3 regions of the Pseudomonas sp. CCI3.1 genome follow, and region 3 is predicted to be linked to each of the others. Evidence: predicted binding sites of a transcription regulator. Region 3 holds the regulator's gene; each other region holds the start of a gene.

Evidence for each region. Region 3 encodes sigma-54, which starts transcription at its own class of promoters, with help from an activator protein. Its sites were predicted from a motif close to ANTGGCATNNANNTTGCTNT; they were not measured.
Region 1: the regulator sigma-54 is predicted to act here: its motif matches at 9,698-9,717, upstream of glnK (P-II family nitrogen regulator).
Region 2: the regulator sigma-54 is predicted to act here: its motif matches at 5,766-5,785, upstream of fliD (flagellar filament capping protein FliD).

Annotation. Positions count from the first base shown of each region.
Region 1 is NZ_JAVIWO010000001.1:3,312,795-3,323,391, forward strand. It holds partial or broken gene RGV06_RS15070 (class I adenylate cyclase) at 1-684, shown strand, start outside; gene rnk (nucleoside diphosphate kinase regulator) at 778-1,191, opposite strand; gene RGV06_RS15080 (DUF1289 domain-containing protein) at 1,496-1,708, opposite strand; gene cyaY (iron donor protein CyaY) at 1,711-2,043, opposite strand; gene lptM (LPS translocon maturation chaperone LptM) at 2,247-2,402, shown strand; gene lysA (diaminopimelate decarboxylase) at 2,412-3,659, shown strand; gene dapF (diaminopimelate epimerase) at 3,664-4,494, shown strand; gene RGV06_RS15105 (DUF484 family protein) at 4,508-5,224, shown strand; gene xerC (tyrosine recombinase XerC) at 5,225-6,121, shown strand; gene RGV06_RS15115 (HAD family hydrolase) at 6,118-6,804, shown strand; gene sutA (transcriptional regulator SutA) at 6,975-7,301, opposite strand; gene RGV06_RS15125 (ammonium transporter) at 7,783-9,120, opposite strand; gene glnK (P-II family nitrogen regulator) at 9,155-9,493, opposite strand; gene RGV06_RS15135 (accessory factor UbiK family protein) at 9,910-10,170, shown strand; gene RGV06_RS15140 (bleomycin resistance protein) at 10,216-10,597, shown strand, end outside.
Region 2 is NZ_JAVIWO010000001.1:917,833-928,429, reverse strand. It holds gene fliF (flagellar basal-body MS-ring/collar protein FliF) at 1-1,088, shown strand, start outside; gene RGV06_RS04120 (FliG C-terminal domain-containing protein) at 1,060-2,115, shown strand; gene fliH (flagellar assembly protein FliH) at 2,126-2,818, shown strand; gene fliI (flagellar protein export ATPase FliI) at 2,822-4,141, shown strand; gene RGV06_RS04105 (flagellar FliJ family protein) at 4,305-4,742, shown strand; gene flgM (flagellar biosynthesis anti-sigma factor FlgM) at 4,817-5,098, shown strand; gene flgN (flagellar export chaperone FlgN) at 5,095-5,529, shown strand; gene fliD (flagellar filament capping protein FliD) at 5,811-7,136, shown strand; gene fliS (flagellar export chaperone FliS) at 7,146-7,529, shown strand; gene RGV06_RS04080 (hypothetical protein) at 7,513-7,830, shown strand; gene RGV06_RS04075 (flagellar hook-length control protein FliK) at 7,833-8,921, shown strand; gene RGV06_RS04070 (flagellar basal body-associated FliL family protein) at 8,983-9,429, shown strand; gene RGV06_RS04065 (FliA/WhiG family RNA polymerase sigma factor) at 9,437-10,189, shown strand; gene motA (flagellar motor stator protein MotA) at 10,174-10,597, shown strand, end outside.
Region 3 is NZ_JAVIWO010000001.1:2,206,671-2,217,267, forward strand. It holds gene mlaE (lipid asymmetry maintenance ABC transporter permease subunit MlaE) at 1-558, opposite strand, end outside; gene RGV06_RS10160 (ATP-binding cassette domain-containing protein) at 558-1,367, opposite strand; gene RGV06_RS10165 (KpsF/GutQ family sugar-phosphate isomerase) at 1,660-2,634, shown strand; gene RGV06_RS10170 (KdsC family phosphatase) at 2,634-3,158, shown strand; gene lptC (LPS export ABC transporter periplasmic protein LptC) at 3,167-3,739, shown strand; gene lptA (lipopolysaccharide transport periplasmic protein LptA) at 3,726-4,271, shown strand; gene lptB (LPS export ABC transporter ATP-binding protein) at 4,271-4,996, shown strand; gene RGV06_RS10190 (RNA polymerase factor sigma-54) at 5,239-6,732, shown strand; gene hpf (ribosome hibernation-promoting factor, HPF/YfiA family) at 6,808-7,116, shown strand; gene ptsN (PTS IIA-like nitrogen regulatory protein PtsN) at 7,129-7,593, shown strand; gene rapZ (RNase adapter RapZ) at 7,596-8,453, shown strand; gene RGV06_RS10210 (HPr family phosphocarrier protein) at 8,469-8,741, shown strand; gene RGV06_RS10215 (ZIP family metal transporter) at 8,856-9,749, opposite strand; gene RGV06_RS10220 (superoxide dismutase) at 9,777-10,388, opposite strand; gene RGV06_RS10225 (hypothetical protein) at 10,390-10,597, opposite strand, start outside.

The DNA.
Region 1 (10,597 bases), 1.1 Mb from region 3:
CCTCGCAACACGTTGTTGCTCGATGAGTTTTATCGCACTGCGATCTGGCTTGCTGGGCGTACGCCGATGTGGTGGTGGGTGCCGGCGCATGAAGAGGCCCGGTACGCCGAATTTGCTCAAGGGCTGTTGGCCAATGACGTTGTTGGGTGCGATGAAACCATCGACCTCGGGCACCTGGCGCAGATTGCCCCCGGCGAATTTCTGGGCGCCGGGTTATGGCAATTGTTCAAGGGCATTGAGTCGCCGTACAAGTCATTGCTCAAGCTGTTGCTGGTGGAGGTGTACGCCAGCGAGCACCCGCAAGTGAACTGCCTGAGCCTGAGTTTCAAGCAGACGGTGTACGCCAATCGGCTCGACCTGGATGAACTGGACCCTTACGTGGTGGTGTATCGGAGGATCGAGCAGTACCTGCAGGGGCGCGGCGAGTTGCAACGTCTGGAACTGGTTCGCCGCAGCCTGTACCTGAAGGTAGGTCACAAATTGAGCGGTAGCGAGACGGGTATGCAGTGGCAGCGCCGCTTGCTGCAGCGACTGACTCGCGAGTGGGGCTGGAATGAGCAGCACCTGGCAATGCTCGACAATCGTTCCCGATGGGAGGCGCAGCAGGTCAGCCATGAGCTCCGGGCATTGGCCCGTGAGCTGAGTGTCAGCTACCGGTCTTTGAGTCAGCTTGCTCGCGATGAGCCAGTACCTGCGTGGTAACGGTGCTGGGGCAGCGCCGCGAAACCGAGCGCTACCGCTGTGACATGACTGATCCGGATGGGGTGCTAAAAGGACTTAAGCGCTGAAATCGCTTGCGGCTTTTGGCTGGTACTCAACTTCAAGCAGTTCCAGCTTCAGGGTCTTGCCACCCGGGGCTGGCCAGTTGATGTGTTGACCGACCTGCAGACCCAGCAGCGCGCTGCCGACAGGGGCCAGAATCGAAATCTTGCCTTCGTCGGCGTTGGCGTCTTTTGGGTACACCAGCGTCAGGCGGTAGTCCTTGCCACTGCTTTCTTCGCGGCAGTGCACGCGCGAATTCATGGTCACAACACCAGCAGGCACTTCTTCGTGGCCAACGATGGTTTCGGCGCGATCGAGTTCGGCTTGTAGTGCCTCAATGCCAGGAGTCGTTTCTGGCAAGCTGTCGATGAGTTGCTCCAGACGCTGTACGTCCAGGCGGGTGAGTATGAGTGGGGTTGGGGTGCTCATGACCTGGCAGACTCCTTTTTTCTGCACGAAAAAGCAAAACCCCGCCGGAATATGGCGGGGTTTTGACGAACCTCGTTAGTGCGAGGCGTACCCGGACACTACCACAGCAAAATAAATACACAAGCCGGGTGGGGTTTTGCTGTTTGCCCCGGAGCTGATTGCAACTGGCGATTATTTGTAGCAGCTGCCGCAGGCTGCGATCGGCGACGCAGTCGGCGTAAAGTCAGGTTGCGCGGTGTGTCAGTTAAGCAAAGGACTCAGGTTTTACGATTGCTGCACAATCGGACGCAGCCTGCGGCAGCTGCTACGGGAGCATTTGCCGCAGTTGAGCCTGTTTACAAATTACCCGGCGCCGCTGGTCGTCTGCCGAGCGCCATTCGCGAATATCTTCGACGTGGCGAAAACAGCCCAGGCAGACTTTGTGTTCATCCAGCCGGCAGGTGCTGATACAGGGGGACGGCACTGCCGGACTGACGTTGCTGTAGAGCGGTTTTGCAGGTTTAGCAGAAGCGGTCACTGTCAGATCTCTTCAAATTCCAGCTCGGCTCCAGCGTGTTCCAGTGTCAGGCGCTGGACCATTTCGCTGAGCAGTTCGTCGGTTTTATCGCACTTCCACGAGCTGCGCTTTTCATCGTAGTCGAAGTGGAAACCGCCGCTGGGAGCAGCCAGCCAGAGCTGTAGCACTGGCGCCTGACGGCTGAAGATCAGGGCTTTGCCATTCTCGAACTTGATCGTCAGGATTCCCGCGGAATTCTCCACATCTACATCCAGATCACAGTCGTCGAAGATGTCTTCCAGATTTTCCTGGGTGGCATCGACCAGATCGTGAAAACGGGCTTCAGTCAAACTCATGGTGGAACCTCGTAATATCTAGTCATGCTCGGAGCTCGCAAGATACGGGCGCTCCAGGCCGATTGCAAACCCCATGACAGCCTTGTGCCCGCCACCACTGATCATCCAGACAGGGCGTCACGCTCGGCCGCTCTGTTGCATAGGCAAGCTGGTGGGTGCTCGGTATACTCGGGCGCAATTAATGCTTTTCAAAGGATTTCGCCATGAAGCGCCTGATCTCTTCTATTGCTGCGCTCGTCGCGGTCGCCTGCCTTGTTTCTGCCTGTGGTCAAAAAGGACCGCTGTATCTACCCGATGACAGCAAATCCCCTGAAGACCAAGCGAAGTCGTCGCAATCGCAATCGCACAAGCACCAATAAGGGAACACCATGGACGCTTTTAATTACCGGGACGGCGAGCTGTTCGCCGAAGGTGTTGCGCTGACGGCCATTGCCGAACGTTTTGGCACGCCGACTTACGTTTATTCCCGGGCGCACATCGAAGCGCAATACAACGCTTACGCCGATGCCCTGAACGGCACGCCACACCTGGTGTGTTTCGCAGTCAAGGCCAACTCCAACCTGGGTGTGCTCAATGTCCTGGCGCGTCTGGGCGCCGGTTTTGACATCGTGTCCCGTGGCGAGCTGGAGCGTGTACTGGCCGCTGGCGGCTCGGCCGACAAGATCGTGTTTTCAGGTGTAGGCAAGACCCGTGATGACATGCGTCGCGCCCTGGAAGTCGGCGTGCACTGTTTCAACGTCGAGTCCACAGACGAACTGGAGCGCCTGCAGGTTGTGGCCGCCGAAATGGGTGTTCGTGCACCGATTTCGCTGCGCGTGAACCCAGACGTTGATGCGGGCACGCACCCGTACATCTCCACCGGCCTCAAAGAAAACAAGTTCGGTATCGCCATCGCTGACGCCGAAGATGTCTACATCCGTGCTGCGCAGTTGCCTAACCTGGAAGTGGTCGGCGTCGATTGCCATATCGGCTCGCAACTGACCACCCTCGAGCCCTTTATCGATGCTCTTGATCGCCTGTTGGCGCTGATCGATCGTTTGAGCGATTGCGGCATCTACCTGCGCCACATCGACCTGGGTGGTGGCCTGGGCGTGCGTTATCGAGATGAAGAGCCACCTCTGGCTGGCGATTACATCAAGGCCGTGCGCGAGCGCATCGAAGGGCGTGACCTGGCGCTGGTGTTCGAACCGGGCCGCTTCATCGTGGCCAACGCGGGCGTGCTGCTGACTCAGGTCGAGTACCTCAAGCATACCGAGCACAAAGACTTTGCCATTGTCGATGCGGCAATGAACGACCTGATTCGTCCGGCGCTCTACCAGGCATGGATGGACGTGACCGCGGTTCGCCCGCGTGATACCGAGGCTCGTCTTTACGACATCGTCGGCCCGATCTGCGAAACCGGCGACTTCCTGGCCAAGGACCGCCAACTGGCCCTGGCTGAAGGCGACCTGCTGGCTGTGCATTCGGCCGGTGCTTATGGTTTTGTCATGAGCTCGAACTACAACACCCGTGGCCGCGCCGCCGAAGTTCTGGTGGATGGTGATCAGGCGTTTGAAGTACGTCGTCGCGAGACCGTAGCCGAGTTGTTTGCTGGCGAAAGCCTGCTGGCGGAGTGAACCCATGTTGCTGCGTTTTACCAAAATGCACGGCCTGGGCAATGACTTCATGGTTCTCGACCTGGTCAGCCAGCACGCGCACATTTTGCCCAAGCATGCCAAGCAATGGGGCGATCGGCATACGGGCGTCGGTTTTGATCAATTATTGATCGTTGAGGCGCCGAGCAACCCGGAAGTGGATTTCCGTTACCGGATCTTCAACTCAGACGGTTCTGAAGTTGAGCAATGCGGTAACGGTGCGCGCTGCTTTGCGCGCTTTGTGCTCGACAAGCGTTTGACCACCAAGCGTCAGATCAAGGTCGAAACCAAGAGCGGCATCATTGAGCTGAACGTGCGCAGTGATGGGCAAATCAGTGTCGATATGGGTCCGCCGCGCCTGATTCCAGCCGAGATCCCTTTTGTAGCCGACGCTCAGGCGTTGAGCTATGAGCTGGATGTTGACGGCCAGACTGTTGAGTTGGCAGCCGTGTCGATGGGCAATCCCCATGCAGTGCTGCGTGTCGACGATATCAACGCCGCGCCGGTGCATGAGCTGGGACCAAAAATTGAACATCACCCGCGCTTTCCGGCACGGGTCAATGTCGGCTTTCTTCACGTGGTTGATCGCCAGCGCGGACAGTTGCGGGTTTGGGAACGTGGCGCCGGGGAAACCCAGGCCTGCGGTACCGGGGCGTGTGCCGCCGCTGTGGCTGCAATCAGCCTGGGTTGGATGGACTCGCCGCTGATCCTCGATTTGCCGGGGGGCCGTTTGTCCATCGAATGGGCAGGTCCTGGCCACTCCGTGATCATGACCGGCCCGGCGATGCGTGTTTACGAAGGACAAGTCCGTTTATGAGCGAGCGTAACTGATGACCGACAAAACGCAGCCTTCAGAACTCGATGTACCTGTGGATAACTCGCCCGCTGCAACTGTGGAGGCGTATCTGCAGGAACACCCGGACTTCTTCGGTCAGCGCGAAGAGTTGCTCCTGTCGATGCGCATTGCGCATCAGCGTGGTGACACCATTTCGCTGGTGGAGCGTCAACTGGAGCTGCTGCGTGGTCGTAACATCGAGATGCGTCATCGCTTGTCGCAGTTGATGGACGTGGCCCGCGACAACGATCGCCTGTTCGAAAAAACCCGTCGCCTCAACCTCGCCTTGATGGACGCCACCAGTCTTGAAGAACTGGTGATTGCCGTCGAAGACAGTTTGCGCCAGGACTTTCAGGTGCCTTTCGTCAGCCTGGTGCTGTTCGGTGACAACCCGATGCCGGTCGGGCGTTGGGTCAGCGGCGCAGATGCGCAGCGTGCATTGGGTGGCTTGTTGACTGAAGGCAAGACGGTCAGTGGCAGCCTGCGCGAGCATGAGCTGGACTTCCTGTTTGGCGAAGAGCAACGCAAGCAGATCGGTTCGACGGCGGTAGTGGCACTCAATCACCTTGGGTTACACGGTGTATTGGCGATTGCCAGTCGTGATCCACAACACTACAAAAGCTCGGTGGGTACGCTGTTCCTCGGCTATATATCCGAGGTGCTGGGTCGGGTCCTGCCGCGCTTTACCAACGCTTTGCGCTCGGTGCGCTAGATGGAACGGCAACTGGACGCTTACTGCATTCACCTGCGCAGTGAGCGCCAGGTGTCGCCCCATACGCTTGAGGCTTACCGCCGCGACCTGAACAAGGTGCTGGCGTTTTGCGCCAAGGAGTCCATCGTCAGCTGGACGGCACTGGATATCCAGCGCATGCGCCAACTGGTTTCGCGTCTGCATCAGCAAGGTCAGTCCTCGCGCAGCATTGCGCGTCTGCTGTCAGCGGTGCGCGGGCTTTATCACTACCTCAATCGCGAAGGCGTGTGCGAACACGACCCGGCAAACGGACTGGCTCCGCCCAAGGGCGAGCGCCGACTGCCTAAAACCCTGGATACCGATCGTGCCCTGCAATTGCTGGAGGGCAGAGTCGAGGAAGACTTTCTGGCCCTGCGCGACCAGGCCATTCTGGAATTGTTCTATTCGTCGGGGCTGCGCTTGTCGGAGTTGACCGGGCTTGATCTGGACCAGCTGGACCTGGCCGATGGGCTGGTCGAAGTGCTCGGCAAGGGCAGCAAGACCCGGGTTCTGCCCGTCGGCAAAAAGGCCCGTGAGGCGCTACAGGCGTGGCTGGCGCTGCGCGCGTTGGCCAACCCTGGTGACGGCGCCGTATTCGTCAGCCAGCGTGGTACGCGCCTTGGGCCGCGGGCCATTCAATTGCGGGTCAAGGCCGCCGGTGAGCGTGAGCTGGGGCAGAACCTGCACCCGCATATGCTGCGCCATTCATTTGCCAGCCACTTGCTGGAGTCCTCCCAGGATTTGCGTGCCGTGCAAGAGTTGCTCGGGCATGCGGACATCAAAACCACGCAAATCTATACTCATCTGGATTTCCAGCACTTGGCATCGGTCTACGACAGCGCCCACCCAAGGGCCAAACGCAGTAAGGACAGTGAATGACGATTGAGCTGATTACCTTCGACCTGGACGACACCTTGTGGGATACCGCCCCGGTGATTGTCAGCGCCGAAGCCGTTTTGCGTCACTGGCTTGGCGATAACGCACCAAAATTGGGCGTCGTTGATGTGGGGCATTTCCAGGCGATTCGTGAACGGGTGTTGAATGAAGAGCCACAACTCAAGCACCGGATCAGCGCGCTGCGTCGGCGGATCCTGTTTCATGCGCTGAACGATGCGGGGTACGTGAACGCCGCGGCGTTAGCTGATGATGCGTTTGAAGTCTTTATTGAGGCGCGTCACGCATTGGACGTGTTCCCCCAGGCTGAACCGACCCTTGTTGCACTGGCCCGTGATTACAGCTTGGGCGTGGTCACCAATGGCAACGCCGATGTACGGCGAATCGGCTTGGGGCACCACTTCAAATTTGTGCTGTGTGCTGAAGACATCGGCATCGCCAAGCCGGATGCGCGCCTGTTTCACGAGGCGTTGTTGCGCGGTGGCGTGGCGGCGAGTGCAGCGGTGCACGTGGGCGATCACCCGGGAGACGACATTGCCGGAGCCCAGCAGGCGGGCTTGCGAGCGGTGTGGTTCAACCCGGGCGGCAAGCACTGGGACGGCGAGAAGGCTCCGGATGCCGAGATTGGCTGTTTGAGTGAGTTGCCGGCGGTGTTGAAGCACTTGTAAGTGTGGGAGCGGGCTTGCTCGCGATGCAGACAACGCGGTTTGCCTGTCAAACCGCGTCGCTAACATCGCGAGCAAGCCCGCTCCCACAGGGTCATGTCAGTCTTCTTTCCGTCACCCACAAAAAAACCCGCAGCGACGGCGGGTTTTTTCTTCAAGCAAACAGCTTGCCCTTAGATAGGGCGGCTGCCGTACTTGTTGTCAGGCTTCTTGGGTGGGTCGGCCACCACATTGGCCTCAACTTCCTGCACTTTGCCGCCTTTGGACAGAAACTCTTCCATGGCGCGAGCCAGAGCATCACGCTCCTTGTTTTTGGCTTCTACACTGGGCAGGTCATCGACCGACACGGCAGCCTTTGATTTGCCTTTGGCCGCAGGGGCCGGCGTATCTTCGCCACCATCGTCGTCTGCAACGTCCTCGGCGGCCGTTTCCAGGCCCTCTTCGGTATCGTCGTCTTCGCCTACTTCGAGGTCATCATTTTCCAGATCGTCGTCGCTCATGTTCTACCCCATGACATACGTAAAGCAGATTAGTTATAGACCAGTTGTGGCAACTGTCGACCACTACTGGTGAAAAAGTAGCCTTGGGCAAACCGCGGCTCACGCCTCTTCATCGTTGTAAGGTGAAGAGGGCTTGTCGCACACCGCTACCATCACGGCGTGCGCTTGAATAAACACCTTGCCAGGCGCCCAGTGCCAGATGCTCCGGCAGCACGGATCACGGGCCTTGAAAGCGTCGGGAGATCATCCTCGCCTTCGTCGTACTCGAGCATTGTTTCCTGCCCTTGGGCGCGCATTCTAGCGTGCTGAATAAAAAAGCAAAGCAGCTAATAGTCGAGTTGTGTCGCAAGTACGGGTGGCATTCACAAGCGTAGAACTTGGTGAACCCTTTAACCTGTGGGGCAAATCATTCCATTGCCGAGAATATCGTCTTTTTATGAGCAAAAAAAAACCCGGCACGCCGGGTTTTTTATAGGGATATTTACAGGTTGTAGCCACGCTCGTTGTGCTGAGCCAGATCGAGGCCCACAGCCTCTTCCTCTTCAGTCACTCGCAGACCCATCACTGCATCCAGCACTTTGAGAATGATGAACGTCACAATCGCAGTGTAGATCACAGTAAAGGCGACGCCCTTGAACTGAATCCAGACTTGAGCCGGGATGTCGGTCACGGTGCCAAAGCCACCCAGTACAGGGGCAGCAAATACACCTGTGAGGATGGCGCCGACGATGCCGCCGATGCCGTGTACGCCGAACGCATCCAGTGAGTCGTCGTAGCCCAGTTTGCGTTTGAGGCTGGTTGCACAGAAGAAACAGATCACGCCAGATGCCAGGCCGATCACGACCGAGCCCATTGGGCCGACAGTGCCCGCAGCGGGAGTGATGGCCACCAGGCCGGCTACCACGCCGGAGGCGATGCCCAGTGCGCTTGGCTTGCCGTGGGTAATCCACTCGGCAAACATCCAGCCCAGTGCAGCGGCAGCGGTTGCGATCTGAGTGACCAGCATTGCCATGCCAGCAGTGCCGTTGGCGGCCGCTGCGGAGCCGGCGTTAAAGCCGAACCAGCCGATCCACAGCATGGCGGCGCCCATCAGGGTGTAACCGAGGTTGTGCGGAGCCATTGGGGTGGACGGATAGCCTTTACGCTTGCCGAGCACGATGCACGCTACAAGACCTGCGATACCGGCGTTGATGTGCACCACGGTGCCGCCTGCGAAATCGAGGACACCCCAATCCCACATCAGACCGCCGTCGCCACTCCATACCATGTGCGCAATCGGTGCATACACCAGGGTGAACCACACTCCCATGAAAATCAGCATGGCCGAGAACTTCATACGCTCGGCAAAGGCACCGACGATCAGTGCCGGGGTGATGATGGCGAAGGTCATCTGGAAGGTGATGAACACGGCTTCAGGAAACAGCGCGGTAGGTGAGGTCAGGCTTTCAGGCGTGACACCCACCAGGAAGGCTTTCCCGAACCCGCCAATGAACGAATTGAAATTGGTGACGCCCTGCTCCATGCCCGTTGTGTCGAACGTGATGCTGTAGCCATAAATGACCCACAGAATGCTGATCAGACCGGTAATGGCGAAGCACTGCATCATCACGGAAAGAATGTTTTTGGAGCGCACCATGCCGCCGTAAAACAGCGCCAGGCCGGGAATGGTCATAAACAGCACCAAAGCGGTAGCAGTCAGCATCCAGGCGGTATCGCCCGAGTTGAGGACTGGAGCAGCCACTTCGTCTGCCGCCATGGCCAGGCCAGGCATTACGACAGACAGCAGGGCTCCGAGCCCTGCGATTTTACGCAGAGTCATAGTGTTTTCTCCTGGGGCGTTGGGGTTTGGCGGCTTAGATTGCGTCGGTATCGGTTTCGCCGGTACGGATGCGAATAGCCTGTTCCAGATTGACCACGAAAATCTTGCCGTCACCAATCTTGCCGGTGTTGGCAGCCTTGGTTATCGCCTCGATAACCCGATCAAGATCCTTGTCGTCAATGGCGACATCAATCTTCACCTTTGGCAGAAAATCGACCACGTATTCCGCGCCGCGATACAGCTCGGTGTGGCCTTTCTGCCGGCCGAAGCCTTTGACCTCAGTAACAGTAATGCCTTGTACGCCGATCTCAGACAGCGACTCGCGCACGTCATCCAACTTGAACGGCTTGATAATGGCGGTGACTAGCTTCATGAAACTTCTCCCGAATTGGTGGACTTGCCCCAGGAAAACAAACCCGGCTCAAGTCTAAGCGCAGTGCCTGGCTTTGTAACGCGTCGTCAGCCTTCTTCAGGCTGTACAACGTGTGTAAATCGCTGGTGACGAAAACACTCCCTGAACCACCTGCCGCACTGCCTTCGTCACAGCTACTGCATCAGTGCATGAGTCATATACGCCTAAGCAGAAACCTTGCCATGTCTGGAAAAATCAACAATTACAGCGGTTTAGAAGAAGTTGATGGCTTTTTGCCTGATTTGTCGGGATGTTTGTGCTCGATGATGGTGCGCAGCCTGCAGGGAAGGTGCGCGAAAAACGTGCAGAAAGCCCTCGGCAATTCGCTCCAACACCCCGTGATACACTCGGCGTCACCCGTTTTAAGGACTTTATCCATGCTCGCGCCCAAAGATTTTCTCGACGCCCTTGGTGGCCACGCCTCCCGTTTGTTCAGTGGCGAAACCGCGCTGCCGCGCAACGAAATCGAAAGCCAGTTCAAAGCCTTGCTGCAAAGTGGTTTCAGCAAGCTGGATCTGGTGAGTCGCGAAGAGTTCGACAGCCAAATGGTGGTTCTGGCCCGTACCCGTGCTCGCCTTGAAAGCCTGGAAGCCAAAGTGGCCGAAATGGAAGCCAGGCTGCTGCCGCCTGCGCAATAACGCTCGAAGCCGGTGCGTCGCTCATTGAAACAAGGATGTTTGAGTATGTTGGTGATGAATCCGCTGGTTCCCGAGATGATCGTCTCGGACCTTTCGCGCAGTCTGTCTTTCTACTGTGAAGTACTCGGTTTCAGGATCGAGTATCAACGGCCCGAGCATCACTTTGCATTTTTGTCGTTCCATGGCAGCCAGTTGATGCTGGAGCAGGATGACCTTGAAGCGTCTTCCTGGCGTGTCGGGCCGCTGGAGCCGCCGTTTGGTCGCGGCATGAACCTGTCGATCAAATGCCCGGATGCCCAGGGGCTGATCCAGCGCCTTGAAGCCGCAGGTCACAGCTTGCGAAAACCTCTGGAAGAACGTTGGTATCGCAGCAACGAGGTGTTGTTTGGCGAACGCAACTTTTTGGTGCTCGATCCCGATGGCTACT
Region 2 (10,597 bases), 1.3 Mb from region 3:
ACCTGGTGGCCAACAGTGTGCCCAAGCTGCAAGGCAAGGATGTGAGCGTTGTCGACCAGTACGGCGCGCTGTTGTCCCGCGGGCTCAACACCAGTGGCGCCCCGGCGCAGAGTTGGCAGTTGGTCGAGGAGTACCAGCAAAAAACCTCGGGCAATGTTGAACAGGTGCTTGCCCCCATCCTGGGCCACGGCAACTACCGAATCAGCGTCACGGCTGATATCGACTTCAGTCAGAAAGAAGAAACCGTTCAAGCTTTTGGCGACACCCCGCGCCTGCGCAATGAGGTGTTGCAGGATGAAAGCGTTCTGGACCAGTTGGCCCTGGGGGTTCCGGGTTCGCTGAGCAATCGCCCGCTGGCACCACCCGCCAAACCGGCGCCGGGCACTACGGCCAACACCGCCAACACGAGCACCGACAAGGGGGCGACGTCGATCCGCAAGGAATCCAATCGCAAGCTCGATTACGACCAGAGCGTCACCCACGTCAAATACTCGCCGTTCAGTCTGCGCAGCCAGAGCATTGCCGTGGTGTTGAACGGCACCGCCGAGGCAGATGGCGGCTGGTCGCCGCAAGCCCGCGCCGACCTGGAAACCATGCTCAAGAGCGCGGTGGGCTTTAACAGCAGTCGCGGCGACGTGCTGACCCTGAGTGTGTTCCCGTTTGCCGCAGCCGACATGTCAATCGAGCAACCGCTGTGGTGGCAGGACGACAAGCTGCATGAGCTGGTCAAAATAGGCCTGTTTGGCCTGATCAGCCTGTTGTTGCTGCTGATGGTGGTGCGCCCGGCACTGTCTCGCCTTATGGGTCGCAAGGAGCAGGGGCTGGTGCCGATGGCCGATGCCGAGCTGGCACTGGGCAATGAGCATGCCTTGACGAAGATCGCCGAGAGCAATGAGGACTCAGGCCGGGTGTCGGTACTGGGCGGATTGAATCCGCTGTCTGAAATTTGTCTCCCGGCACCGGGCTCGGGACTGGAACTGCAAATCGAGCATTTGCAGATGTTGGCTAAAAACGACCCCGAACGCGTGTCGGAAGTGATCAAACAGTGGATAGGCCGCAATGAAAACCATCTCAACACCTCCCTCTGATGCCCTGCAGGGAGTTAATGCCCGTACGGCGCAGAGCCGCACCATGAACTCCCTTGAGCAAGCCTCGATCCTGATGCTGAGTATGGGTGACAGTGTTTCGGCAGGGGTGCTGCGTCACTTTTCACGTGAGGAAATCGTGCTGATCAGCCAGGCAATGGCGCGCCTGAGCAACGTCAAGCAGCCGATGGTTTCCGAGGTGATAAGCCGCTTTTTCGACGATTACAAAGAGCAAAGCAGCATCAAGGGCGCTTCACGCAGCTACCTGTCGGGCATGCTGGGCAAGGCCTTGGGCAGTGACATTACCCGTAGCCTGCTGGACAGCATCTACGGCGAGGAAATCCGCGCCAAGATGGTCAAGCTCGAATGGGTCGACCCCAAGCAGTTCGCCACGCTGATTGCCAAGGAGCATGCGCAGATGCAAGCGGTGTTCCTGGCCTTCCTGCCTCCGGGCATGGCCGGTGAAGTGCTGGAGAGCATGCCGACCTGGCGTCAGGACGAGTTGCTGTACCGCATTGCCAACCTCAGTGAGATCAACGGTGATGTGATCAAGGAGCTGGAGCAACTGATCGACCGCAGCCTGTCAGTGCTCTCGACCCAGGGTTCGCAAGTGCGCGGGGTCAAGCAGGCGGCCGACATCCTCAATCGTTACAAGGGCAACCGCGACCAGATGTTCGAGCTGTTGCGTGCCCAGGACACCTCCCTGGTGGAGCGCATTGAAGATGAGATGTATGACTTCTTTATCCTCTCGCGCCAGAGTGAGGAAGTGTTGCAGGCATTGTTGGAGGCCATCCCCCTGAGTGAGTGGGTGGTAGCGCTCAAGGGCGCGGAACCTGCCCTGGTCAAGGCGATCCAGGGCGCCATGCCCCGTCGCCAGATGCAGCAGATGGAAGCATTGAACCGTCGACAGGGCCCGGTGCCCATGAGCCGGGTCGAGCAGGTACGCAAAGAAATCATGGCGGTGGTGCGGGAGTTGGCAACCGAAGGCGGCCTTGCGGTACAGCTGTTCCGTGAACAGACCGTAGAGTGAGGAGTGCGCTGTGTCGATCAACGTACTGAAGGGCAAGACCCGAGACTGGCGCCCCTACCGTTTTCCACCGTTACCGGAGGCTTTGGCGCCGGAGTGGAAAAACGATCCGATTGCCCTGCAACGCGCCATCGCGGACGGCTTTCAGGAAGGCAATGAAAAGGGCTATCTGGAAGGCCTTGTCCAGGGCGAGGAGCATGGCCGCCAGCAAGGTTATGACGCTGGCCGTGAGCAGGGCTTAGAGGAAGGCCAGGAGCAGGGCCGCCAGCAGGGGCGAGCGTCTTTTGACCTGGCCAGTGCGCCGCTGGAAGCCGTCAACCGGCAACTGCAAAGCTTTTTGGCGAGCTTTGAAAACAGCCGTCGCCAGGAGCTGCTGGCCTTGGTCAAAAAGGTCTCGGAGCAAGTGATTCGCTGCGAACTGACCCTGAACCCCACCCAATTGCTGACCCTGGCGGAAGAGGCTCTGTCGACCATGCCGCTGGAGGCGGTGAATGTGCACATCAACCTGCATCCCCAGGAGTTTGCACGGATCAAGGATCTGGTGCCCGAGCGCGCCGCAAGCTGGCGGCTGGTGGCGAACGAAACGCTGGCGCTGGGGGAGTGCCGCATCGTGACGCCCCAGGCCGAAGTGGACGTGGGCTGCCAGCAGCGTCTGGATGCCTGCGTCGCGACCCTGTCCGAGCATATGAACCTGAGCGAGGAGTAAGGCGTGTACAAACCTTTTGTACTGGATGAGGCGCTGCGTTCACTGGATACCGTGCAACTGGCCAAGGTCAGCGGGCGGCTGGTGCGCATGTCCGGCATTTTGCTCGAAAGCCTGGGTTGCCATCGGGTGACCGGGCAGCGGTGTTATGTGGAGCAGGCTGACGGGGAGATGCTCGATGCCCAGGTGGTGGGCTTCAATCGGGATATCACCTACTTGATGCCGTTCAAAAAACCGGTGGGGCTGAGTTCGGGGTCGCGGGTGTTTGCCGCCAGGCAGGAAGAGGCCTTGCACATCGACGAGTCGTGGTTAGGGCGAGTGATCAATGGTCTGGGCGAACCGATGGACGATCTGGGCAAGCTCAGCGGGCGCGACACCCTGCAAGTCGAGTTGCCCAGGGTCAACCCGCTCAAGCGCCAACCGGTGAGCGAGCCGCTGGATGTGGGCGTACGGGCGATCAATGGCCTGCTGACCCTGGGTAAGGGCCAGCGCGTAGGGCTGTTTGCCGGCAGCGGGGTGGGCAAGAGTGTGTTGCTGGGCATGATCACGCGCCAGACCGAGGCACAGGTGGTAGTGGTTGGCCTGATTGGCGAGCGGGGCCGCGAGGTGCAGGAGTTTATCCAGCACTCCCTGGGTCCTGAAGGCCTGCGCAAGGCCGTGGTGGTGGTGGCCCCGGCCAACGAATCGCCGTTGATGCGACTCAAGGCCGCCGAGTTGTGCCACAGCATTGCGGCGTATTACCGCGACCAGGGCAAGCATGTGCTGCTGTTGATCGACTCCCTGACCCGCTATGCCATGGCCCAGCGTGAAATCGCCCTGGCTCTGGGCGAACCCCCTGCCACCAAGGGCTATCCGCCTTCGGTCTTCGGCATGCTGCCGGAGCTGGTCGAGAGTGCGGGCAACGGGGAAAGCAGCAGTGGCAGCCTGAGTGCGATCTACACCGTGCTGGCCGAAGGCGATGACCAACAGGATCCGATCGTGGACTGTGCCCGGGCCATTCTCGACGGCCATATCGTGTTGTCGCGCAAGCTTGCGGATGTGGGGCACTACCCGGCGATCGACGTGGCGGCCTCGGTGAGTCGCTGCATGAGTCAGGTGGCCGGGCGCCAACACCTGGGGGCGGCCCGTACGTTCAAGGAGTACAGCAGCACCTATGAGGGTATCAAGGACCTGATCCCGCTGGGTGGCTACACCCCGGGTATGGACCCGGTGACGGATCGTGCAGTCAAGCTGGCACCCAATATCGAGCGGTTCCTGCGTCAGGATGTCGGGGTCGGCGCACCGTTGAACCTGTGCATCGACACGTTGCAGAGCATCGTCAAATGACCGGTCGTGAAACAACGCTGCTTGTGTGTGGGAGCGGGCTTGCTCGCGATGGTCTTCAGGGCGCCGCATTGACTCAGCCAGTACGCGTCATCGTTGACGATCATCGCGAGCAAGCCCGCTCCCACAGAAGCAAAAATCGCTTGAGTGAACGGGGCATGCAGCCATGAAAAACCGCATCAACATGCTCAACCGCCTGGCCCAATTGCGCGGAGTCCAGGCGCGCCAGGTCATGGGCCGGGTCGGATACCAGCAGAACCTGTGCGACCGCTATCGCAACAACATTGCCGGGTTGACCCGACTGTGCGGCTTTACCAGCGCCACGACCACACCCTTGCAGCGCCACAACCAGCAACAGTACAAGGCGACGTTGCATGCCATGATCAATTTGCAGGTGCGCGAGCTGAAACTGGCCGAGCAGACCCTCAAACGCATCCAGGACGAGTTGCAGCACGTGGTGCGCCAGGAGCAGGTGCTGGTCCAGGTTATCGAGGACAAGATGCGCCAGTGGCAGGCGACCCTGGCGCAACAGGAGCAGAAAATCCAGGACGGTCTGGCGAGCCAGACCTGGTGGCGCAACAAGGCGCAGGAAGTGTTTGGCTGATTTTTTGCCTTTTGTCCTTAAGCGGTTCGCCAAAGGGTCGCCTTTACACCGTATTACCCGTTCTGGAACCCATCATGGAAATCACTCGACAGCCTGTTATCAGCATCAGCCAGCCATCCGAGCTCGCCGCGTCCGGCAGCAGCGAGCGCAGCACGGGCGGTCCTGTGGCCCCGATCAGCGCACCGGCGCCGGTCAAGCCGGGCCTGGAACGCATCCAGTCGGCGCTGGGGCAATTGCCGCAAGTGGACCTGGACAAAGTCGCGCAACTCAAGGCCGCCCTGGCCGCCGGTGAGCTGAGCAGCGACAGCGCCACGCTGGCCGGGGCCATGCTGACCTATCACCGGGGCGAGCGGTGAGCCAGCGCGAGCAGTTGCTCAAGGTTATCGAGCAGGATGTGCACGATGATCTGACTGGGTTTACACGGCTGCACGGGTGCATGAGCCATCTGCAAGTGGCCTTGATGGCCCGCGAGTGTGACGCCATCACCACGGCCAATGAGCAGATCTCGGCGTTGATGGATGCCGCCGGTGCCCGTGCCCGGCGCCGCAGCCGGGTGCTTGAGGTGTTTCACCTGGGCACCGACACCCATGCGATGCAAAGCCTGATCGACCTGTACCCCCCCGATCGGCGCGCGACCCTGGTGCGCGCCTGGAAAACCCTGATCGTCAGTGTCGAGCGTTGCCGAGACCTCAATGAGCGCAACGGCAAGTTGCTGGCCATGCACAGCGAGATTTTTCAGCAGTTGGCCCGTCACGACAGTGCCCAGGTGTATTCCCCTTCGCTTTGACCCGGTGCGTGCACAGCCAACACCGGGTGCCTGCCCCCCAATCGTTTACCGCCACGTTGCCCTCAAGGGATTAATCAACTGTCCGTTCAGGTCGCCTTCAACAAACAGGCCCTGACGATTAAGTGTGGGCGACAGGGCGGAAACGCACCTTCCACCCGGGGCTGAGAAAACCCGCGATGGGGAAGGTGAGTTTCTCGGTAATTTTATAAAAACCATTATAAATCAATAGGTTAAATGTTGGCATAGGCTTTGCTAACTACCTTGGATAGGAGAGATTAGACATGGCAATTGATACCAACTACATCCAGACCCAGGCCAAGATTCTTGCTGAATATGAAGTTCAGCGTGAACTGGCCCAGGCCCAGCGCAACGAGACCAAATACAAGGCACAGCTGGCGGCCGTGACGACTCTGGATACTGCGCTCAAGGCGCTCGGTTCAGCGGTCAAGGGGCTCAAGGGCACCGACAAGAGCATGCTGATCAACCAGGCGGTGTTCAGCAAGGAAGGCATGGCCAGTGCCACCCTCGGCCCCAGCGCCAAGGAAGGCAGCTACCAGTTTTTTGTCGAGCAACTGGCCAGCCGTCATCAGGTTGCACTCGGAGGCCTGGGTACCGATGCGGCATCCAGCGGCACGTTCTACATCAAGCAGAACGGCGAGGAATTTGCCGTGGACCTGAGCGCGGGCGACAGCAATGGCGACGGCAGCCTGTCCCAGGAAGAGCTGGCGGCGGCTATCAATGCCCACCCTGACAACAAGGGCGTAAAGGCCACGCTGGTACGCAGCGGCGGCGAAGTGACGATGGTACTGAGCGCCGAGGAAACCGGCGAAGCCAACCGCATTGAATTACGCACCGATGCCACTGGCAGTGCCCTGGAAGCCAGCCTGGGCAACCGGCAGGAACTGTCCAAGGGCCAGGACGCGATTGTGTACCTGGGTGCTGACGCCAGCGGCATGAAGTTGCAACAGGGCTCCAACACATTCAAGGACATGATCGACGGCGTCAGTCTGACTTTCAGCAAGGTGCATCAGGCCGGTGACGAGCCGCTGACCGTGAACATCAGCCGTGACCAGAGCGCCACCAACAGCAAGCTCAATGAATTTATCTCGGCGATCAATACGTTGTTCGCCACCTTCGACACGCTGACTTCGGCGGGGGGAGAAAAGGGCGGACGCGGGCCTCTGGCTGGCGACTCGGGCATCCGTGCGGTCGAGTCGATGGTCAACAACGTGCTGCGTACCCAGTTCAACGGCATCACCCTGATGGAATTCGGCATTTTGGCGGATTCCAGCGGCAAGTTGAAAGTCGATACCAAGGCGTTTGAAAAGATGCTCGACGCCAACCCGGATGCTTTTGAACAGCTCTTTTCCGGCAAGGGAAACATGATCGACAGCATGGACAAGAGCCTGGCGGTTTACACCAGCTCCAGCACCGGAGCGATGAAGGCCCGCAAGGACAACCTCAACAGCATGCTGCAGAAAGTCGAAGTCAAGTTCGACGAACTGGAGAACAAGTACCAGAACCACTACCAGCGTTACCTCAAGCAATACACCCAATTGGCGCAGGTCATGGCGTCGATGGAGCAAACCTTCAGCATGTTTGGATGATTTTGAAAAATGAATGATAGCTATGACGGGTACCGCGCAGTCGACCTTGAAGTCCGTGTGTGTGCCGCTTCGCCGTATGAACTGGTGCTGGTGATGTTCGATGGTCTGCTCGATGAACTGAGCAGGGCACGCGGGCACATCGAGGCCAGCCATTACGAACTCAAGGGCCAATCGCTGGAAAAGTGCATGAATATTCTCACCGCACTCAACAGCACACTCGATTATGAAGAGGGCGGTGAGCTGGTGCAGGACCTGTCACGGCTTTACGACTACTGCCTGCACCGTCTGGTGGACGTCAGTGTGTCCCTGTCGGTTACCGGTATTGATGAAGTTGTGCATCTGTTGGGGCAGATTCGTGACGGCTGGGAAGGTGTCAATGCCTCACACCATTGATTTGCGCCGCCTGGATCATCTGGGGCAATTGCTCAGTGCCGCGCTGGCCGCAGAGGACTGGGCGCGCATTGGCGAAATCGACGCGCTGATCCGCCAGGGCCTGCAGCGTTTGAGAATCACCGGTGAGCTGGGCGCAGAGCTGCAGGCGCGCCTGGAGCCTCTCAAAGCCCTGCATGCCCGGGCGTTGCAGGGCTGCACGCGAGAATGCCAGCGTGTTGGCGGCCTGTTGGGCCGTCACACCGAACATGTGGAAGGGCGTCGCGCCTACTCCCTGCTCGATAGTGTGCAGGGGGAGGTCTAGTCATGGACATGTCTTTGTCGCTGCTCGGCGGAATCGGTGCCGCTTTTGATCCCCGTAACCTGCCTGTCGAGGATGCCCTGGTGATGGGCGATCTGGCGCCGCTGTTGTACGTGGCGCCGCAGCCCGAACTCGATCCGCCCTTGCCGTTGGCTGAATTGCCTGTGGAGCTGACCGCCACCGAGCCACTGCCCGAGGCTGAAGCCGAGGCGCAGTCCGGGCCGGCAGCCGAGCTGCAACAGGATCCTGTCGTGGACCCGCAGCAGTGGTTGAACATGATGCTGAGCCAGCAAAACGCCCAGGTTCAGGCCCGTGAAGTTGCTGCACCGGCGGTGCAAGCCGTGTCCGGTGAACGGCTGCTGGCCCGCATGGCGTCACACACCGCCCAGGAGCCGGTTGCCGCCCGTGATTCAAACCGAATGGCGCCGGTATCCGGGCAGGCCCGAACCCCCAGCGAGCTGCCCGTCGACGGGTTGGCAATGATGCTGGACAAGCGCGATGCACCGGCAGTGCGAATGGTCATGCCCGTTATGAGTGCCGCCAGTGAAGGCGTGCCGCTGGCAGTGGCCGCCACGCTCGAGGCGCTGTCGGGCACAGAGGGGGCTGCTGCGCCTGCGCCATTGACGCCGGCCCCCCAGACTTCAGGTCCGGTGCTGGAACGCGGGCTCAAGTTGGCAGAACCGCAGGCCCGCTGGGGGGAGCAAATGCTCCATGCCCTGCGTGAAACCGTCGAGGTGCAGGTCCAGCAACGTTTTCAGCAAGCCACGATTCGCCTGGACCCGCCTGAACTGGGCAGCCTGGAAATTTTCATCAGTCATGAATCCGGCCGCCTGAGCGTGCATATCTCCGCTGCCCAGACCGATGTTGCGCGTTTGCTGGCGGCCACCAGCGAACGCTTGCGCCAGGAACTGGTGGAGCAGAACAGCCTGCAAGTGAACGTGCAGGTGTCCAGCGATTCGCGAGGGCATTCCTCCCGTGATCAGGGCCGGTCAGCCCGTGAATCGGCCATTGCCGATGCCGATGCCGTACAGGATGGGCAGGCGCCCGCAGATTTACCCACGCAGCGCGACAACGGCGTGCTGGTGACCGTTTGACCTCCCTGGCGCCGTTGTACGGCCAAACCGAAACTGAACTCCAAGTGGATTGAACTTTTACATGTCGATGTCACGCGTCATTTTATTAATAGTGGGGCTCAACACGGTGATCACCGTGGGTGCAGCGGTGGGTGGTTATCTGTATTTGCGCCCGATGATCAAGGGTGCGACCGCAGGGGTGGTACAGCCGAGTAGTGACCTGGCGTTTTACCCGATCGAAAAAATTATCGTCAATCTGCCGGGGCAAGGGCGTGAGCGCTATGTGGTGCTTGATCTGGCCCTGCAGGCGGACACCAGTCTAAAAGCTGACACCCTCAAACAGATCGAACCGCTGGTACGCCATTCGGTGATCAGTTCGTTGTCTCAGCTTTCGTTTGATGAGTTGCGCCAACTGGGTATTGATCAGGTGCAAGGCCGGATCGAGACCCGGTTGCGACAGGACTTTGCCAGCAAGGGTCTGACAGCACCGTTCAGCGGTGCGCTGGTCAGCAAGTTGCTGGTGCAGTAACAACGCCATGAACAATCATCGTTTGGTCGATCACGGCTCGAGTGGCGCAGATCACTGCCCGCAAACACTGACTCCGGATGTTGAGCAGCACTGGATCTTGAGCTACTTGCCGCTGGTCAAGCGCATTGTCAATCAGCTGTCGCTACAGGCCAGCCAGGTGCTGGACCGTGAGGACATGGAGCAGATTGGCCTGATGGGCCTGCTGCAGGGGTTGCGCCGCTACGGCACCCCGGATGAGCAGTTTGGGCGCTTTGCCGCCCTGCGTGTTCGCGGGGCGATTCTGGATGAACTGCGTCGCCTGGACTGGCGCCCCCGGCAAGTGCGCCAGCAGGCGCACAAAGTGCGCGACGCCCTGCGCAGCCTGACCCGGCAATTGGGTCGAGCACCCCGTGATGAAGAAGTGCTCAAGGCCACGGGGCTGAGCGAAACACAGTATCAAGGCTACTTGCAGGCAGAAGCGGCCGAAGCCATCGAAAGCCTCGATACCTTGCTGTGTGATGGCAGTCAGGACTTTCAACATTCAGGTCGCGGTGTTGAGGAACGTGTGCTCAACGAGCGCCTGTTGGCTCAGGCACTGGACCCGCTCAACGAGCGCGAGCGCCTGGTGCTGACGCTTTACTACCAGCATGAGTTGAGCCTCAAGGAAATCGGCCTGGTACTCGACATCAGCGATGCCAGGGTCTGCCAGATCAGCAAGCAGGCGATCGAGAAGGCTCATCATTTTTTAACCAAGAGTAATGTGACGTGCAGAAAATTTTAGGTGCAATCATCATCCTCAGCTGCGTGCTGGGGGGGTTCGCTTGGGCGGGTGGCTCACTGAACGTGTTGTGGCAGCCCTCCGAATTGTTGATCGTCGTGGGCGCAGCGCTGGGTAGCCTGATCATCGGTAACCCCAAGGAAGTCCTGATTGAAATGTGGCATCAGACCAAGGGGGTTTTTTCGTTCCGCCGCCGTGGCGAACAGTTCCAGCGCGAGCTGTTGATGTTGCTCTACGAGTTGATGGAAACCGTTGAAATAGGGGGGCTCAAGGCGCTGGATGCGCATATCGAGGAGCCTGAGCAAAGCGATCTTTTCAGCAAGTACCCGTTGATCCTTCAGGAAAAAAACCTGATGGCGTTTATTGCCGACAACTTTCGCCTGATGGCGATGGGCAAGATCAGCGCCCATG
Region 3 (10,597 bases):
GTCATAGACACCCAGCCAGTCCACTGCAACCCATGAACCGCCCCAAATGCCGACCACACTGAAAATCATCGCCAGCACAGGCAGGGAAATAAACCCGGCCCACAACCGTGGCGCAATGATGTACTTGAGGGGGTCGACCCCAATCATTTCCAGACTGGACAACTGCTCGGTCGATTTCATGTTGCCGATTTCAGCGGTCAACGCAGAACCTGCCCGCCCGGCGAACAGCAAAGCGGTCACCACCGGCCCCAGCTCACGCAACAGAGTAAGGGCCACCATCTGCCCAACCGCCTGCTCGGAACCATAGCTGGACAGAATACTGAAACCTTGCAGCGCCAGCACCATGCCGATGAATATGCCGGACACCACGATGATCACCAGCGACATGACGCCAACGGAGTGCAGTTGCTTGATCAGCAACCCAAACCCGCCGCCAAGACCGCCCCGCCCAAGCAGTGCATGAAACAGGAAAATCGTCGACCGCCCCAGCACCGAGACGATGTCGATTCCGGCTCGACCAAACAAGCCGATACGGTCCATTAATGAATGTCTGCGCATCAGCGCTTCCCCAGTAGATCGGTTCGGTAGTCCGACGCCGGAAAGTGAAACGGAACCGGGCCATCCGGATCGCCGGTCATGAACTGACGAATGCGCGGGTTATCGGCGTTCATCAATTCTTCAGGCGTCCCCTGCCCCAGCACCTGACCATCACCGACTACATATAGGTAGTCAGCGATACTCGCGGTTTCAGCCAGGTCGTGCGACACCACAATACTGGTGATACCCAGCGCATCATTAAGCAGACGAATCAGCCGTACCAGCACCCCCATTGCAATAGGGTCCTGGCCCACGAAGGGTTCGTCATACATCAGGATTTGCGGATCCAGGGCAATCGCGCGCGCCAAGGCCACCCGACGCTTCATGCCGCCGGACAACTCGTCGGGCATCAGATCGATAGCCCCGCGCAAGCCCACCGCCTGCAATTTCAGCAGCACGATGTCACGAATCATTTCTTCAGGCAGTTGGGTATGCACCCGCAGCGGGAAGGCAACGTTCTCGAATACATCCAGATCAGTGAACAGCGCACCACTCTGAAACAACACACCCATGTGCTTGCGGGCATCAAACAAATCACTGCGCGACAGAGTCGGCAGGTTTTGATTGTTGACCCACACTTCGCCGCTGCTGGGACGCAGTTGCATGCCCATCAGGCGCAATAGTGTGGTTTTGCCGCAGCCCGACGGGCCCATGATTCCCGTGACCTTGCCACGGGGAATTCGAATATCGACATTATTGAAGATGCTGCGCGTACCGCGCTTGAAGGACACTCCCTTCAGCTCGACCGCGTAGGCGTTATCGGCGCTCATCTAAACTCCTTGCGATGCAGCCTCTGCCTCTCACCCGGACACCAAACTTCTTATCAAGAAGCACGCGTTCCCTGGCGGGCCGAACTGGCGGCGAACTATACCACTGCTCATAGTGACCGCCCAAGACCGAAGGAGTGCCGGTTAAGCCTCAATACAGCGAAATAAAGACGGTTTTTCTGTAAACACACGAACACTTTACCTATGCAGGCAATAAAGCACTGCGATCAAGCGTGAGGGAACGCCACATAACCGCTATAATCGTTGCCTTTTCTCAGGCTACCCGACTTCAACCATGAGCCAATCCAGCGACCTGATTCAATCTGCCCAACGTACCATCCGCCTCGAACTGGAAGCCGTAGAGGGCTTGCTGACTCATATCGACGCAGATTTTGTACGCGCTTGCGAGATGATTTTGGCAAGTAAAGGCCGGGTAGTCGTGGTCGGCATGGGCAAGTCAGGGCACATAGGCAACAAAATTGCCGCCACCCTGGCAAGCACCGGCACCACGGCTTTTTTCGTCCATCCGGCAGAAGCCAGCCACGGTGACATGGGCATGATCACCCGCGATGACATCATCCTCGCGCTGTCCAATTCCGGCTCAACCGCCGAAATCGTCACCTTGCTGCCTTTGATCAAGCGCCTGGGCATCAAATTGATCAGTATGACGGGAAATCCGCAGTCGCCCCTGGCCAAGGCTGCCGATGTGAGCCTTGATGCAAGCGTGGCCCAGGAGGCCTGCCCGCTAAACCTAGCGCCCACCTCCTCCACCACGGCCACCCTGGTGCTGGGCGACGCACTGGCCATAGCACTGCTCGAAGCCCGTGGTTTTACGGCCGAAGACTTTGCCTTCTCCCATCCTGGTGGAGCACTGGGCCGCCGTTTGCTGCTCAAGGTCGAAAACGTCATGCACTCTGGCGATGAGTTGCCGCAAGTCATGCGTGGCACCCTGCTCAAAGAAGCGTTGATGGAAATGACCCACAAGGGCCTGGGCATGACTGTCGTCATTGAAGAAGATGGCCGTCTGGCCGGGATTTTCACTGACGGTGACTTGCGCCGCACCCTGGACCGCGAAATCGATATCCGCAACGCAACCATCGATGCTGTCATGACCCCCCACGGCAAAACCGCCCGCGCCGACATGCTGGCAGCCGAAGCCCTGAAGATCATGGAAGACCACAAAATCAGCGCACTGGTTGTTGTCGACAAGCAAGACCGCCCGGTTGGCGCCTTGAACATGCACGATTTGCTACGCGCAGGAGTAATGTAATGACCCAGGACCTTCTCAAGCGCGGCAAGGGCATCAAGCTTGCCATTTTTGACGTTGACGGTGTGTTGACCGACGGCCGCCTGTACTTTCTCGAAGACGGCAGCGAATTCAAAACATTCAACACCCTCGACGGCCAAGGCATCAAAATGCTGATGGCGGCCGGTGTTCAGACCGCAATTATCAGCGGTCGCAAAACCCCTGTAGTCGAACGCCGCGCGCAAAATCTGGGCATCCCGTATCTCTATCAGGGCCGGGAAGATAAATTGGTGGTGTTGGACGAGCTTCTTGGCCAACTCAACCTAAGCTATGAACAGGTTGCCTATCTGGGCGACGATTTGCCTGACTTGCCGGTTATCCGTCGCGTCGGCCTTGGCATGGCAGTAGCCAATGCCGCAAGTTTTGTTCGCGAGCACGCCCATGGCGTTACCCAGGCACGTGGTGGCGAAGGTGCCGCCCGCGAATTCTGCGAGCTGATTCTGCGTGCCCAGGGCAGCCTGGACGCAGCCCACGCCGCCTACCTATAGAGCTTTATATGCTGAGCAAAAAGATTCGCCAAATACTGCTGTTCGCGGTCATTGCTTCGCTGTTTGCAGCAGTTGGCTATTGGAATATCAGGCCAGAACGCTTTCTCGACGCCCCGACCGTGGCCGTTGACGAAAATGCTATCGACTATTTCGCAACCAACGCACGCAGCCTACAGTTTCTGCCCGACGGCAAGCTGCAGTACGAGATGACCTCCGAGAAGCTTGAACATTTGAAAGCCTCGGAGGTCACTCAACTGACCAACCCGAAAATGCAGCTTTATCGCGGTACGGCTTACCCATGGGACGTGAAAAGTGAGCGCGGCGAAGTCAATCCGGACGGTACCGAGGTCGAGCTGATCGACTCGGTGCGCATAGCCCGTACCGACGAGAAAAAACGCACCACTATTATTACCAGTACACGCATGACTGTATTCCCGCAGAAGCAATATGCGCAGACCGAGCGAGACGTTAGAATCGACGGTGCTGGCGGCGTTACTACTGGCAAGGGAATGAAAGCATATTTGAAAGACGGCAGGATGGACCTGCTGTCCAACGTAAGAGGACAGTATGAGTCTCGTTAAAACCCTCCCTTTATTGCTCAGCTTGAGCGCAGCACTGGGAAGCGTGAGCGCCTGGGCTCTGCCGAACGACAACGAGCAACCTATCCGCATTCAGGCCAACGAAGCACAACTGGATGACAAGCAAGGCATCGCCACCTACAAGGGCGATGTGATCATCACCCAGGGCTCGATGAAAATCACCGGCAACACCGTCACCATCACCCGTAACGCAGCGGGCGAAATCGACGTGGTGACCTCCGTAGGCAACCTGGCTTACTTCGAGCAACTGCAAAAAGCCACAGATCCTAAACCGGTTCAGGCTTACGCCGTGACCATTCAGTACCATGCGCCGCAAAATCGCATCGTGCTGATCGACAAGGCCAAAGTCATCAACGACGGCAACACCACCGAAGGCGAGAAAATCGTTTACGACACGGTGAAACAAGTCGCCAACGCCGGTCGTGCAAATGGTAGCCAGGTAACAGCGCCTCGCCCACGCATCGACATGGTGATCCAGCCCAAGAAGAAAACCGACCCGCAGAAGGCCCAGTAATGGCAACTCTGAAAGCCCAGCATCTGGCCAAAAGCTACAAGAGCCGTCAGGTAGTACGTGATGTCAGCCTGTCGATCGACAGCGGGCAAATCGTGGGCTTGCTCGGCCCTAACGGTGCGGGCAAGACTACGTGCTTCTACATGATTGTCGGCCTGGTGCATGCCGATCAGGGTCGCGTCCTGATCGATGATCTGGATGTCAGCCACGAACCGATGCACGGCCGCGCACGCGCCGGCATTGGTTACTTGCCGCAGGAAGCCTCGATTTTCCGCAAACTGTCTGTAGCGGATAACATCATGGCGATCCTCGAGACACGCAAGGAGCTCGACAAGGCCAGTCGGCGCAAAGAGCTGGAAAGCCTGCTGCAGGAGTTCCACATCAACCACATCCGCGACAACCTGGGCATGAGCCTGTCGGGTGGTGAACGTCGCCGGGTCGAAATTGCCCGCGCCTTGGCCACTGCGCCCAAGTTCATCCTCCTCGACGAGCCGTTCGCCGGGGTTGACCCGATTTCGGTGGGCGATATCAAGCAAATCATTCATCACCTCAAGGCCAAAGGCATTGGCGTGCTGATCACCGATCACAACGTGCGCGAAACACTCGATATCTGCGAAACCGCTTATATCGTGAACGACGGACAGTTGATCGCTGAAGGTGATGCAGAAACGATTCTTGCCAACAAACTGGTGAGAGAAGTTTACCTGGGCCACGAGTTCCGCCTGTAAATCCAGGCATGGAGCGTGTTGCCAGAGCACCAGGGGCAGTAAAAAGTCCCCATGATTTTTATTGCCCAGCCGCTCATTGGCGCGCTCTAAATTGGTTTGCCCATCGCCGTGGAAACTAATTGAGAACGCCCCCTAGGCAAACGCACCGGTTTCAGGCATATAATTTGCTTATGTTTGGCGCTCACGCGCCCTGTAGTGGATGGCGCCATGTGCGCCGGCGAATAAGGTGTTAAGCCCCTGCCATGAAACCATCGCTAGTCCTGAGAATGGGCCAGCAGCTGACTATGACACCTCAGCTGCAACAGGCCATCCGCCTGCTCCAATTGTCGACCCTCGACCTGCAACAGGAAATCCAGGAAGCCCTGGAGTCCAATCCGATGCTCGAACGCCAGGAAGAAGGCGACGACTTCGACAATGCAGACCCCTTGGCCGACAACATCGAGCAAAAACCCAATACCGACGTTCAGGAGCCCACCTATCAGGAGTCCGCACAGACTGTAGACAACCTGGAAGACGGCGACTGGGGCGACCGCATCCCCAACGAGCTGCCTGTGGACACGGCCTGGGAGGATGTTTATCAGACCAGCGCCAGCAGCCTGCCAAGCAACGACGATGACGAGTGGGACTTCACCACCCGTACGTCTGCTGGCGAGAGTCTGCAAAGCCACTTGCTATGGCAGTTGAACCTTGCACCGATGTCCGACACCGACCGACTGATCGGTGTAACCCTCATCGACTGCATCAATAACCAGGGCTACCTGGACGAAACCCTCGAAGAGATTCTCGAAGCGTTCGACCCTGAGCTGGATATCGAACTCGACGAAATTGAAGCCGTATTACACCGCATTCAGCAATTCGAACCCTCCGGCATTGGTGCTCGTAATCTTGGCGAGTGCCTGCTGCTGCAATTGCGCCAGCTCCCGGCCAAGACGCCGTGGCTGAGCGAAGCCAAACGCCTGGTCACGGATTACATCGACTTGCTGGGCGCACGCGACTACAGCCAGCTCATGCGCCGCATGAAGCTCAAAGAAGACGAGCTGCGCCAGGTCATCGAACTGGTACAAAGCCTCAACCCGCGCCCCGGCTCGCAAATCGAGTCCAGCGAAGCCGAGTACGTCGTTCCGGACGTGATCGTGCGCAAGGATAACGAACGCTGGCTGGTAGAACTCAACCAGGAATCAGTGCCACGCCTGCGGGTGAACCCGCAATACGCAGGCTTCGTGCGCCGTGCCGACACCAGTGCCGACAACACCTTTATGCGCAACCAGCTGCAAGAAGCGCGCTGGTTTATCAAAAGCCTGCAGAGCCGCAACGAAACCCTGATGAAAGTGGCGACCCAAATCGTCGAGCATCAGCGCGGTTTTCTGGAGTATGGCGACGAGGCCATGAAGCCACTGGTACTGCATGACATCGCAGAAGCAGTGGGCATGCACGAATCCACCATTTCGCGTGTTACCACACAAAAATTCATGCATACCCCGCGTGGTATTTATGAGCTGAAGTATTTTTTCTCCAGCCACGTCAGCACCTCTGAAGGCGGCGAATGCTCCTCCACTGCCATCCGTGCCATCATCAAAAAACTGGTTGCCGCTGAAAATCAGAAAAAGCCGTTGAGTGACAGCAAGATCGCTGGTTTACTGGAGGCACAAGGTATTCAGGTAGCCCGTCGCACCGTCGCCAAGTACCGCGAATCCCTAGGGATAGCGCCTTCGAGCGAACGCAAGCGTTTGATGTAAGCCACGGACCCCGGCGTTTCAGTGGCAGGCTGCTCGGCCTGCCACTTTATGCAATGGCATCAAAGGAGAAACTGTATGCAAGTCAACATCAGTGGACACCAACTGGAAGTCACCGAACCGCTACGCGCTTACATCGGCGAAAAACTCGACCGACTTGAGCGTCATTTCGACAAGATTACCAACGTACAGGTAACGATGGCGGTCGAAAAACTGAAACAGAAAATCGAAGCTACCTTGCATATCCATGGAGGAGAAGTCGTTGCCAACGCCGAGCATGACGACATGTATGCCGCCATTGATCTGCTCACTGACAAGCTTGATCGCCAACTGAAAAAGCATAAGGAAAAGACCCAAAGCCTGCTCCAGGGCGCGACCGGTCGTTAATACTCCCTACCCATGATCCGACTTGAAAGTATCCTGACCCCCGGCCGTTCCTTGGTGAACGCGCCGGGCGGCAGTAAAAAGCGCGCACTCGAACACATTGCCAACCTGATCAGCCGCGAAGTGCCTGGTCTCGAAATGCAGGATGTTTTTGAGAGCCTTATCGCCCGTGAAAAACTGGGTTCCACTGGTTTTGGTAACGGCATCGCCATACCCCATTGCCGCCTCAAGGGCTGTGAGTCGCCTGTAAGCGCCTTGCTTCACCTCGACGCCCCTATAGATTTCGACGCCATCGATGGCGCGCCGGTCGACCTGCTTTTCGTTTTGCTGGTGCCAGAAGCGGCAACCGATGCACACCTGGAACTGCTTCGGCAGATTGCCAGCATGCTCGATCGTAAAGACGTGCGCGAAAGACTGCGCACCGCACCCAGCAACGAAGCGTTGTATCAGGTTGTTCTGGACGTACAGAACGGTCATTAATCATGCGCTTAGTAATTGTCAGCGGACGCTCCGGCTCCGGTAAAAGTACTGCCCTCGCCGTCCTTGAAGACAACGGTTTCTATTGCATCGACAACCTGCCGGCAGGTTTGCTGCCGGAACTGGCCGAGCGCGCGCTGATTCACACCGAATTGGCTCAGCCGTTGGTGGCCGTGTCGATTGACGCGCGAAACCTGCCAAGCCACTTGTCACGCTTTCCTCAGTTGCTTGAAGAGGTTCGCAACCGGCATATCCAGTGCGATGTCCTGTACCTGGATGCCGACGAAGAAACCCTGCTCAAGCGCTTCTCGGAAACACGCAGGCGTCACCCGCTCAGCAGTGCAAGCCGCTCGCTTGCCGAGGCCATTCGCGATGAAACCCAACTGCTTGGACCGATCGCCGACCTCGCTGACCTGACCATCAACACCACCAATCTGAACCTGTATCAGCTGCGCGACACCATCAAGCTGCGCTTGCTGAACAAACCAGAACCCGGCACCGCCTTTTTGGTTGAGTCGTTTGGCTTCAAGCGCGGGATGCCAGTGGATGCCGACCTGGTCTTTGACGTACGTTGCCTGCCCAACCCGTATTGGAAACCGGAACTGCGTGAGCAATCCGGATTGGATCAGCCGGTTGCCGACTACCTGGCAGCACAACCTGATGTCGAAGAAATGTTCCAGGACATCTCCAGCTACCTGCTGAAGTGGCTACCACGCTTTGCCGCAAGCAATCGTGCCTACGTAACGATTGGGATTGGCTGCACGGGCGGACATCACCGCTCCGTCTACCTGACTGAACGCTTGGGCAAGTGCCTGCAAGAAACTCTGAAGAACGTCCAGGTTCGCCACCGCGACCTTACTTGAAGGATCTACCCTGCGATGCCTGCACTGGAAATACAAATCATCAACAAACTGGGTTTGCACGCCCGGGCATCTGCAAAGTTCGTCGGTATCGCAGGTCAGTTTCCATGCCAGATCCGGGCAGGTCGCACACCTGAGTCAATGGTTGACGGCAAGAGCATCATGGCAATGATGATGCTCGCCGCCGGCAAAGGGACCACCATCCACCTGAAAACCGAAGGCGAGAAAGAACAGGAAGCTTTGGATGCGCTGGTCGCGCTGATCAACAACTTCTTCGATGAAGGTGAGTAGCCGCACGTCAACCTGTAGCCGCTGCCGCAGGCTGCGATAAGGTCCTAAGGACCTTCATTTCCCGAAAACCGCGCCCGATCGCAGCCTGCTGCGGCAGCGGCTAAAGAGATCGGCTCAACCTAACGCTGTATCCATCACCATCATCAGGCAGAAGCCCACACACAACCCCAGGCTCGCCAGCTTTTCGTGACCATTGCGCCGCGACTCCGGGATCACCTCTTGTGTGACAACCAGCAGCATCGCTCCTGCAGCCAATGCCAACCCCAATGGCAACAACACTTCGGCCAGATTGACCAGCCAGGCGCAGAGCACCGCAAACACTGGCTCGACCAAGCCCGAGGCTGCTCCAATCAGGAAGGCCTTGACCCGCGACATCCCAGCCCCAGCCAGCACCAAGGCAATCACCAGCCCTTCCGGCACATCCTGCAACGCAATCCCCATTGCCAAGCTATCGGCATCAGGCATTCCGCCACCCGCTGACACCCCGACCGCCATGCCCTCAGGAATGTTGTGCGCCACAATCGCGATTACAAACAGCCATATTCGTGGTGCAATAACCGGCTCGCCGGGACGGCTGGCAAAAACCTCCGGCCCGGCGCCCGATACCTTTCGATCTACCAGAAACAGGCAAAATGCACCCAGCAGGATGCCCACACTGATCAGACCGCTTGAGGCCCAGGGCGACAACCCCAGACTTTGAGCTGCAGCAATACCCGGCACAATCAGCGAAAAAGCCGTGGCGGCCAACATCACCCCGGCACCAAAGCCCAGCAAGGTGTCGCTGACCGCAACTGGCATTTTACGAATGACCAAAACCGGCACCGCGCCCAACGCAGTACCTAACGCACAAAGCGAACCGCCTTGCAGCGCCCGCAGTAATCTGGGCTCAAGGTCCAGCCAGACCAATCCTTTGGCCACCAGCAAAGCTGTGCCCGCCAACAACAAGAGCGTGCCGAGGGCATAACGAAACATCCGAACACCACCGACTGCCAACATTTGCGTGCCCATAATCCGCCTGAATCCTGTTAAGTGGGCTCAGCCAATCGCGGCTTGATAACGACGCGCCACTTCTGGCCAATTAATCACGTTGTAGAACGCGTTAATGTACTCCGGACGGCGATTTTGATAACGAAGGTAGTAGGCATGCTCCCACACATCCAGCCCCAGAATTGGCGTATTGCCATTCATTAACGGGCTGTCCTGGTTACCACTGCTTTCTATCACCAGTGTTTTTTGCGGCGTCACGCTCAACCACGCCCAGCCACTGCCAAAGCGCGTCAACGCAGCCTTGGTGAAATTCTCCTTGAACGTCTCCAGCCCACCCAGTTGCTGGTCAATCGCCTTGGCCAGCGCACCTTCTGGCTTGCCTCCGCCCTTCGGGCTCATGACCTCCCAAAACAGCGAGTGGTTGGCATGCCCGCCACCCTGGTTGATCACCGCAGCCTGCAGCTTCTCGGGCAGTTGATGAACACTGGCCACCAGTTTTTCTACAGGCCATTGCGCCCACTCCGTCCCCTCTACCGCCGCATTCAGATTATTGATGTAGGTCTGGTGATGCTTGGTGTAGTGGATTTCCATGGTTTGCGCATCAATATGCGGCTCAAGCGCGTCATAGGCATAAGGCAAGGCAGGCAAGGTATAAGTCATATCAATGTGCTCCTAAGTGATGACCGCTAATTGTCGAGAACTCATGGCTGCTCTGAGCCACATTGCGTTTGAGCAAAAGATTTGAGCGCGGGTATTCGCCGTGCTCACTGATGAAATTCAAAAGCTCGACATAAGTTTTACTGCTCTGACGCAACGCTGCTTCACGCAACGCTGACGACAGACGGGCGTTCTGCATGGTTTGCAATAAG